DNA from 3 places in the Lactobacillus sp. B4005 genome. Region 1 is predicted to be linked to each of the others. Evidence: predicted binding sites of a transcription regulator. Region 1 holds the regulator's gene; each other region holds the start of a gene.

Region 1 (3,287 bases):
GATCACCTTTGTTAACTTGCAGTGAAATGTCTTGAACCATTGTCTTAGTCGGGTAGCCAATCGTTAGATCCCGTAAGATTAATACTTCTTTACCTGAGGGTCTTTCACTCTTGAACTTAATCCGCACCTTATTTTTGTGCTTAGGTGGCGTGATTCGTTCCATTTTCTCAAGTTGCTTGCGCCTGCTTTGCGCTCTTTTAGTCGTTTTTGCCCGAACTAAATTCTTTTGAATAAATTCCTCGTCTTTTTTAATTTTTTCTTGCTGCCGTTCGTAAGCTTCTTCTTGTTGCTGATCACGTTGCTTTCGCTGGGCAACATAATCGGAATAGTTTCCTTTAAAAGCTGTTAGTTTGCCAAATTGTAATTCAAAAATTTGGTTAGCAAGATGATCTAAAAAGTACTGGTCGTGAGAGACAACTAAAATTGCTCCGGAATATGTTTTAAGAAAACCTTCTAGCCAGTCAAGTGTGTCCAGATCTAAATAGTTGGTCGGCTCATCGAGTAAAAGTAGCGGTGGCTTGCGTAAAAGCAGTTTGACAAAGGCAAGCCGGGTTTTTTCACCACCAGAAAGATCACCAATAATTTTAGTCCAAGTATTTTCAGGGAAGTTAAAACCATTCAAAATACTTTTAATATCCGCCTGATAGGTATATCCACCTTGTTGTTCAAAATCAAATTGCAACTGGTCATATTGTTTTAAAAGTTGCTTATCTTCCGGATGTTCGGCAATTGCTTGTTGCAAGCCGCGGATTTTTTGTCCTTTTGCAATTAATGGCGCAAAAACGGTCAGCATTTCATCCCAAATGCTCTTACTTTCATCTAAGCCATTTTCTTGCGCGATATAACCCACATCGATCCCTTTATTAATGGTAAATTCGCCGTGGGTAGCTTCTTCTTCACCCGTCATAATTTTAAGGAGTGTGGTTTTACCAACTCCGTTTGGTCCTACAAGGCCAATTCTTGCATTTGAATCAATCGAGAAATTAACGTGATTGAATAGCGTATTGGCACCAAATTGTTTTTCTAAATCGTGTCCTTGTGCAATTATCATATTTTTCACCTAAAGTCTATTTTAGCATATGTGGCAAGACTGCTGGCAACTGCATGAGAAATAAGCCTTTTTTAAGTAAAATTATTTTTTCATCATTAGTAAATTGATTACGAGTATTTGCTCAGTTATTTACAAATAATTTTTTAATTACCATGTAAAGCGGGTTAATTAACAGTAAAATCGTGTTTTGTGATTGTGTTAGATTGTGAAAAAACATTTGCAAATATCAGTAAGTTATAGGTAAAATAATATTAATTGATGAGTGAATTCACAAAAAAGCTCACTAGTGATATTAAGTTGGAGGCTTTTTAAAATGGAAAAAATAAAAATACCTACAGCGACAGCGAAGAGACTGCCGCTTTACTATCGTTACCTAATTATCCTGAATGAAGCTGGTAAAGAAAAAGTTTCATCTACTGAATTATCAGAAGCAGTTCAGGTTGATAGTGCATCAATCCGTCGTGATTTTTCATATTTTGGTGCTTTGGGTAAGCGTGGGTATGGCTATGATGTCAAAAGTCTCCTATCCTTTTTTAAAAAGATTTTAAATCAAGATACTTTAACTAATGTTGCATTAGTTGGTGTAGGTAATTTGGGACACGCCTTGCTCAACTATAACTTCAAACGAAGCAATAACATCCGAATTTCCTGTGCTTTTGATATTAATCCTAAAATTACGGGCAAAATTTTGAGTGGCGTTCCTGTTTATGAAATGAGTGAATTGCAAAAGCAGCTGAGTGACCAACAGATCACCATCGCTATTTTGACAGTGCCGTCAGATTCTGCACAAAAAACAGCGGATGACATGGTCGAAGCTGGCATTAAGGGCATTATGAACTTTACGCCAATTCGGTTATCAGCTCCAACCGGGGTTAGAATTCAAAATGTTGACTTGGCGACTGAATTACAAACCCTCATTTATTTCCTTGATTCGGATAAAGATAAGAATAGATAAATTTATAAAGCCGCCGCTGCAATGGCTAAAGAAAATTAGCACTTTAAGTAAAAAAGTGCTAATTTTTTCTTGCTTTTTTCATTAAAAGGGGGTATTATCATATTTGTAAGTTAGCACTTGGTTAATAAGAGTGCTAACAAATAACAAAAATGATTTTAAATTAAAATTAGGAGGGACAAACGTGTTACAACCAATTGGTGATCGCGTGATCGTAAAAGTTAAAGAAGAAGAAGAAAAGACTGTAGGCGGAATCGTCCTTGCTTCAAATGCTAAAGAAAAGCCAACAGAAGGTGAAGTTGTTGCTGTCGGTGAAGGCAGTTATGCAGAAAACGGCAACAAGATCCCAATGTCAGTTGAAAAGGGCGACGTTGTTCTATATGACAAGTATTCTGGCACTAACGTTGAATACGAAGGTGAAAAATTCTTAGTCCTTCATGAAAAAGATATTTTGGCAGTGGTTAAGTAATTAAGGAGCGAAAATTATGGCAAAAGATATTAAATTCTCAGAAAAAGCAAGACGTTCCCTATTAAAGGGTGTTGATAAGTTAGCTGATACTGTTAAGGCAACAATCGGTCCTAAAGGTAGAAACGTTGTCTTAGAGCAATCTTATGGCAATCCTGAAATTACTAACGATGGTGTTACCATTGCTAAGTCAATTGAATTAAAAGATCACTACGAAAACATGGGTGCTAAGCTAGTTGCCGAAGCTGCACAAAAGACTAACGACATTGCCGGTGACGGTACCACTACTGCAGTTGTGTTAACTCAAGCAATCATCCGTGAAGGAATGAAGAATGTAACTGCTGGTGCTAACCCCGTAGGTGTTCGTCGCGGAATTGAAAAAGCTACCAAGGCTGTTGTTGATGAATTACATAAAGTAAGTCACACTGTTTCTTCAAAAGATCAAATTGCGCAAGTTGCTTCAGTTTCATCTGCTTCAAAAGAAGTTGGTGACTTAATCGCTGATGCAATGGAAAAAGTTGGTAACGATGGTGTTATCACAATTGAAGACTCACGTGGTATTGAAACTGAATTATCAGTAGTTGAAGGTATGCAATTCGATCGTGGTTACTTATCACAATACATGGTAACTGACAACGACAAGATGGAAGCAGATTTGGACAACCCATATGTTTTAATTACTGACAAGAAGATTTCTAACATTCAAGACATCTTGCCATTATTGCAAGAGATTGTTCAACAAGGTAAATCATTATTGATTATCGCTGATGACGTTTCTGGTGAAGCACTTCCTACTTTAGTATTGAACAAGATTCGTG
Region 2 (3,287 bases), on a different contig from region 1:
TCGACATCAACATTGTTTTCCTTAACCATTTCTGCTGGCATGGTTTTAATTGCCTTTAGACCATAATCTTCTGATTCGGCCTGTTTGAGAACCTCAATATTTTGTAAATTCTTTTGCTTATCGGCAGTGACCCGAACAACAATTTCGCCACCCATGCCGCCATTTGATCTACCAATATATTGATTCTTGCCAGTTGGATAGTCTTCATGCTCAAGATCTGAATTCAGGTGGATGTCGTGTGCTGATGCGCCACTAGCAGCATCAACCGTCACATCATCTTTGGCTTTGGCCGCATTTTCACCGGCTATTTTACCCCAAATCAAACATTCGGCTAAGTTGTTACCACCTTGATACTGGTTAGCACAAATACCGCCAAATTCACCGGCAGAATATAGGTGAGGAATGGCCTTGCCCTTAGTATCGAGAACTTCGGCTTCCTTATTTCTTCTCGCACCACCTTGCGTGTTTAGCATTGTCTGTTCCATGCGCACGGCATAAAGCGGACCTGCAGTAAATGCCCGCAAAGTCTTTGGGTCCCGGCGAAATTCAGGATCATTGCCTTCTTGGCATGCCTGGTTAAAGCGAGCAAGTGTATCTTCCAAAGTGGCTTTTGCAACACCAATCTTTTCTGCTAGCTCGCCAATCGTAGCGGCCTCAATAACATTATCTGTATAAGGCTGATAGTTGCCAATAATTGGATCTTGGTCTAATTCAGCTTTTTTAGCTTTATCAAAAATCAAATAAGGGTGTTCTTGGTTAAGCGGCACTTTCCACTGACCATGGTTCTTAATGTGACCGTGACGATTCTCTTCCGCTTCGTTAAAGTATCTGGTACCGTCATCACCCACAACAAACGAACTGCCATGAGCAACTACTTCATTTTGCTTACCCAGCATTAGGCGGCCACGCTCACCTTTTGGTACGGCAAATGCCATCCCGTGCAGCAAACCTAAAGATTCGTAGTTGTATAAATGCCAGAAATCAGCGCCAACTTGCTGAGCCATCTTGATGCCATCACCCTTATTGTACAGGGTGCCAAGAGGGGCTAGTTTTTTAGCGCCAATAAAGTCTTCAATCATTGTTTGGTTATTTTCAAAGCCGCCAGTACACATTACCACACCGGTCTTGGCTTGCACTTTAAGCAGCTGATGCTTGCGCTCAATCAAGACGCCTTCAATCTTGCGACTGACTGGATCCTGAATTAATTCCTTAGCCGGGGTCTCATACATCACATCAATTTGATCTTGGCGCTTAACGACCTCTTCTTTTAAAATTTTCCAAAGTGCTGCGTCAAACCATGACTCGCGTACGGTAGTAAAATCATATGAAGTCGAACCTGGAAATTCTGGGAATTCCTCAAACGCATAGCGGGCTTCAGGGGCATAATTTTTAGCGCTGCAAGGTTTTACGCCTAAATATTTAGTAACATAATTAGGAATATCCACCATTCCTGCAACATAGGTATCGATCATCTCTTCATCAAGTGACATCGGTGCCGTCAGACTCTGATAATATTTTTTTAATTCATTAAAATCATTACCCGTACCAATTAACTGGGCCGAATAACGAGTATTGCCACCTTCATGACCTTCAGGTGCAACATCGACAAGCAGTACTTTTGCACCATTATCAGCGGCAAAGCGTGCAGCTGTTGCTCCAGCACCGCCAAAACCTAGTACAACAACATCATAATTGGCATCCCACTTGATGTCTTTTTGATAAATCATGATTGATTCCTTCTTTACTATGTAATCACTTTCATTAAATTAATAAGTTAATTTTATCACAAATATCTTTTTAGCAACCTTACTATTTAAAAATCGTCCGTTTTTTAAGCGAACGATTTTACTCAATTAAATATTAAAACTAGGAGATCATTACTTGTTAGAAGTTGGCCTTTTTAACAAGTCTATTTTTGCCAATAAGATAGAATAATTTGCCATGTCTCTTAACAGCTGCTCCGTAAGTTCGACAATCTTGGTGCCGCTTTAAGAGTTTGATTTTTTTACCAGCTTGATTAAATACATAAGCATTATGACGTAATTTACGCACAATGCCATCAATATTAGCAGCCCTCACATATTTATTATTAGCCAGCACATAATACTTACGGTTATTAATAAGCTTCGTTCCATAGGTATTAATTACTGTACCTTGTCCCAGCCATCCAGCTATTCTTTCTTCTTTTTCATTATAAATATATGAATTATGCATAACCGCCTTGCTAACAGGAAGTTTGATTTTTGGCATCATTTGAGTCACCGCTATTGTCTTTACCAGTGCTTGTGCTTGGAGCCGCAATGATCACTGTTCCGCCGCCTTGACCCCCAGCAGTGCTATTGGCACTGGCATCTTTGGCGTAAACATAAACTACGTCTTGCTTTTGATTCGTAAAAGTACCTGAGGCATTAGCCGGTGTAGTCTTGAGCTGGTAACCATTAATGACCAACGGATAACTCTGATACTGCGTTCCGATAATGCCACCCAAAATGACATCTGTGGCAACTGGCTTGCCCTTCTCATCTTGATAGTGGACCGTTACGTTAGCAACTGACAGCGGGTTTCTAGTATAGACGTAAATAAGAGTTTGTTCTTTATTAGTAAATTGACCCGTGGGATTTTCTGGTGCAGTTTTTAAACTATAACCTTCAATTGGAATTGCGGTACTGCTATAGGAATCATTAATATAACCCGTTAAGATAATATCGGAGTGAATTGAGTGACCAGCTTCATCTTGATAGCGCACAATCACATTGCCTGCTTTGACCGGATCTTTGGTATAAATATAAATCACTGTTTGCTCATGATCGGTAAATATCCCGGTAGCATTTTCTGGCGTTGTTTTAAGCGTATAACCATCAATTTTAATGGCTACACTAGTATATGTTGTGCCACCTTCACCTGTCAGGACTACGTCTTGGGCAATTTGTTTTCCTTGGACATCCTGATATTTAACGGTAACCGGTTTAGCGGTAGAGAGATAAATATAGTCAACATTGATATCATCGCCATTATAAGTTCCCTCACTGTTGGCTGGTATATTTGTTTCATCTAATTGATAATAAGGAATGTCTTTGGCTTTAGTGCTGTAATTTGTCCCTACACGACCGTATATTGTGTCTGCTGGTGAAATTTCTTTGCCTGCTTGGTTATGATAGGTAATTTTTAAAGTGGCAAAACGGACATAAGTATCTGCATCCTTAGTACCATCATAATTATCCTGTAAATCTTGCGATGACCAACTCTTATTTCCTTGTGGCAGATCTATCGTCCCATTTTCGCCGACA
Region 3 (3,287 bases), on a different contig from region 1:
AAAGCTTCTAGCAATTTTTGTGCGGTTTGCAGGCGGTAATTGACTGCGCCAACGGCAACGGGATCAAGGACAACCGGTTTTTGAGCTTGCGCGGCAAGTAGCCCCATTTCTTTCATTTGCATAATTTGCAATTTAGTCAAAGTCCCGAGGTTAATGGCAATGCTTGATGCCATCTGAAACATTTCTTCGACCTCAGCAATTTCCTTACTCATGATGGGCGAGGCACCCAGCGCATTTAAGCCGTTAGCGACATCTTGAACGGTCACAAAATTGGCGGCATTAAGAACAATTGGATTAGTTTCACGTAATTTAGCTAACAGATCTAGTTTCATAATCTCTCCTTTAAAAATCTCCTGCGCCGATTTTAGGTCAATAAAAAAGCTTTGACATATTTGTGTCAAAGCATAAGTGGATTTTTGACACGTTCCTACGCAAGAATTAGCTTACAGGTTCAAAGGGTCTGGCTATCCGCCATCTCAGCCTTCAAAAAGGCACCCCTCGTGTTATCGGTTTCAATTATAGCGACTTTTGCTGGGCAAGACAATAACTAATTTAACCGAATTGCTGCAGTGACTCGACTAAGGTAAACTAACTACTAAGAAACACGCAACTATTAATTGGGCGAGGGAGATAATAATGACTGAATTTACAGCACAATTGCGTTATGCGGCAAAGGATCTGTGGAAAAAAAGCATGGAGCAGCCCTTTGTTAAAGAGCTGCAAAGTGGCCAATTGCCATTGGCTACTTTTCGGTTTTACTTATTGCAAGACAGGTACTATTTAGCTGAATTTAGCAAAATTCACCGGCTAATGGCAAAGAAAACTACTAGTCAAGAAGTGCAACGATTCTTGCTGGCAGGTGCCCAAGATTTGCAAGAATGTGAAATAACGATGCAACAGCATTTTTTAGCGGAATTAAAAGTCACATCCAATGAGATTAAAGAAACTGACGCAGCACCAACGGCGTATGCCTATGTCAATCATCTGTTTAAAACGCTTGAAAAAGATGGCCTTGCTCCTTGTGTCTGTGCCATTTTGCCTTGCTACTGGCTTTACCAGGAAATTGGTCAAGCATTGGCGCAAACGGGTTCACCGGTTGCACTTTACCAGAAATGGATCGAGACCTATGATAGCGACTGGTATGACGTCAATGTCAGTCGCATGTTAAAGTTGACCAATGACTTAGCTGCTCAAGCTTCAGAACGAGAGCGTGGGCAGATGCAGAAAGCCTTTGTGCGCAGCAGCTATTATGAATGCCGGTTTTGGCAAATGGCGTATGAGCAGGAGCAGTGGCAATAGCTTTTCTGACCTAAAGAATTGTTTTAATTAAAAAAGTAATTTTCAGATTTCGGAACTAATTATTTAGTAAAAAGTCTATATAAACAGTCAATACTTTTATAAAACAATTTTGCTTAACATATTATTTTTAAACTCTACAAATGCAAGCTTTGTTTTGATAAATAATGTGTCAAAGATCTTTTGCTTATTTTTTCTTTAAAATTAGTTGATTTCGACTTTTTGTTTTGACGGTTAGTTTCTCTTACCAGGTTGATATTAGTGCAAATGGCGAAACAAATAAAATTAAGCTAATAAAATTATTTAATGCCTCTAAACTCGTAGCATAATTTTTGTTCAATATTTGTAACTGTGATGAATACCCAAGTTTGCAGCCTAGAATAATGAGTAAATCATGTTTAACACCTATCTTAATATTTTTAACACTGCTATTTAGGGATTGCTAAATTAAACAATTAAACCGTGGTTTGTGCTTAAATCAACATTTTTTGCTTAAATTTTACCCTTTTTCCTAACGAGAAATATATCTCAAATATTAAAATTATATATTCTACTTTTTCTAAAAAATTACTTGCACTTTCATAAAATTCGATTGAAAAGCAATCTTTAATTGAATTTTATAATCAAAATTACTTGTTTAAATTTTTGTAAATTATATTAAAATGTAAGCGGTTATGTGATATAAGTAACATAGTAAAATAGCGAAGCTTAGTATTTTAGAATGAAGAGGTTATTACCATGAAAATCAAAGCAGCCGTTTTAAATAGATCAGATTCTGATTTGAACTTGGAAGAGGTTGTCCTAGATGACCCTAAAAGTAATGAGGTTTTAATAAAGACTGTTGCATCAGGCATATGTCATAGTGATATTGAATTTCAAAATGGTGGGTTTCCAATTCAAATGCCAGTTATTTTGGGCCATGAAGGAGCCGGAATTATTGAAAAGGTTGGAAGAAATGTAACTGATTTCAAAAAAGGCGATCACGTTGTAGTTGGCTTTGCATATGATGGAAATTGTCGATTCTGTAGAAATGGCCTGCCAGGATCATGTGTTAACTTTAACAAATTAAATACTAGTGGTGGACCAATGCTGGATGGTACCTATCGTCTGCATAAGCAGGACGGGCAAGATATAGGTGTATTTTTTGGTCAATCTTCTTTTGGGGACCATATTGTTGCCAATGTAAACAATTTGGTCAAGGTACCGAATGACTTGGATTTACGCTTAGCTGGTCCTTTAGGATGTGGCTATATGACAGGAGCCGGTACAGTTCTTAATGCTATAAAACCTGAAGTCAACTCTAACTTAGCCGTTTTAGGAACCGGTTCTGTAGGTTTAGCTGCAATTATGGGTGCTGCTGTTTCTAATTGTAAACATGTAATCGCAATAGACAAGAACAATATGAGACTAAAAATTTCTAGAGATTTTGGGGCTACTGAAACTATTAATAATACTCAGGAAAACATAATTGATAAAATTAATGAGATTGTAGGTAGCGAAGGTTTGAACTATGTTATTGACACTACTGGTGAACCTGAAGTAATGAAACAAGGTTTGACTGCGCTAACGATAAAGGGACAATTTGCAGTTGTTGCGATGGGAACAAAAACTATTAAAGAGCTTAGTCCGATGATAGACATTCTAGCGGCATCAAAGAGTATTTCTGGCATTATTGAAGGCGACTCGGTTCCACAAGAATTTATTCCTGAAATGATTGATTTGTACCATGCAGGTAGGTTTCCAATTGACAAAATTGTTAAATTTTACAAACCAGAGGAGATTAATCAAGCTATTAAAGCCTCTGTGGAAGGCAGTACGATTAAACCAATTATTGTATTTGATAATCAATATAAATAAAGCATTTGCTTAAGGAGAATTAGCGATGGTAAAAGATGGCTTATATCAAAAAACAGCACCAGGACATAATGGAGATATTAAGGTGTCCGTATCTTTAAGTAGCGGAAAAATTACTGACATAGAGGTAATTGAGC

What was found. Region 1 encodes Rex, which represses fermentation and respiration genes when NADH is low (regulators of the CRP and FNR family bind a similar motif). Its sites were predicted from a motif close to TTGTGAANTANTTCACAA; they were not measured.
Region 2: J3U73_RS08350 (FAD-binding protein) is a predicted target of Rex. The motif match lies at 1,772-1,789, and genes of this name have one in related genera.
Region 3: J3U73_RS07615 (NAD(P)-dependent alcohol dehydrogenase) is a predicted target of Rex. The motif match lies at 1,942-1,959, and genes of this name have one in related genera.

Annotation. Positions count from the first base shown of each region.
Region 1 covers NZ_JAFNOZ010000002.1:17,551-20,837, reverse strand. The annotation lists gene J3U73_RS04465 (ABC-F family ATP-binding cassette domain-containing protein) at 1-1,051, opposite strand, end outside; gene J3U73_RS04460 (redox-sensing transcriptional repressor Rex) at 1,365-2,006, shown strand; gene groES (co-chaperone GroES) at 2,188-2,472, shown strand; gene groL (chaperonin GroEL) at 2,489-3,287, shown strand, end outside.
Region 2 covers NZ_JAFNOZ010000004.1:52,497-55,783, forward strand. The annotation lists gene J3U73_RS08350 (FAD-binding protein) at 1-1,727, opposite strand, end outside; gene J3U73_RS08355 (SLAP domain-containing protein) at 1,885-2,250, opposite strand; gene J3U73_RS08360 (MucBP domain-containing protein) at 2,225-3,287, opposite strand, start outside.
Region 3 covers NZ_JAFNOZ010000003.1:70,798-74,084, forward strand. The annotation lists gene thiM (hydroxyethylthiazole kinase) at 1-332, opposite strand, end outside; TPP riboswitch at 408-509, opposite strand; gene tenA (thiaminase II) at 637-1,299, shown strand; gene J3U73_RS07615 (NAD(P)-dependent alcohol dehydrogenase) at 2,035-3,153, shown strand; gene J3U73_RS07620 (FAD-binding protein) at 3,179-3,287, shown strand, end outside.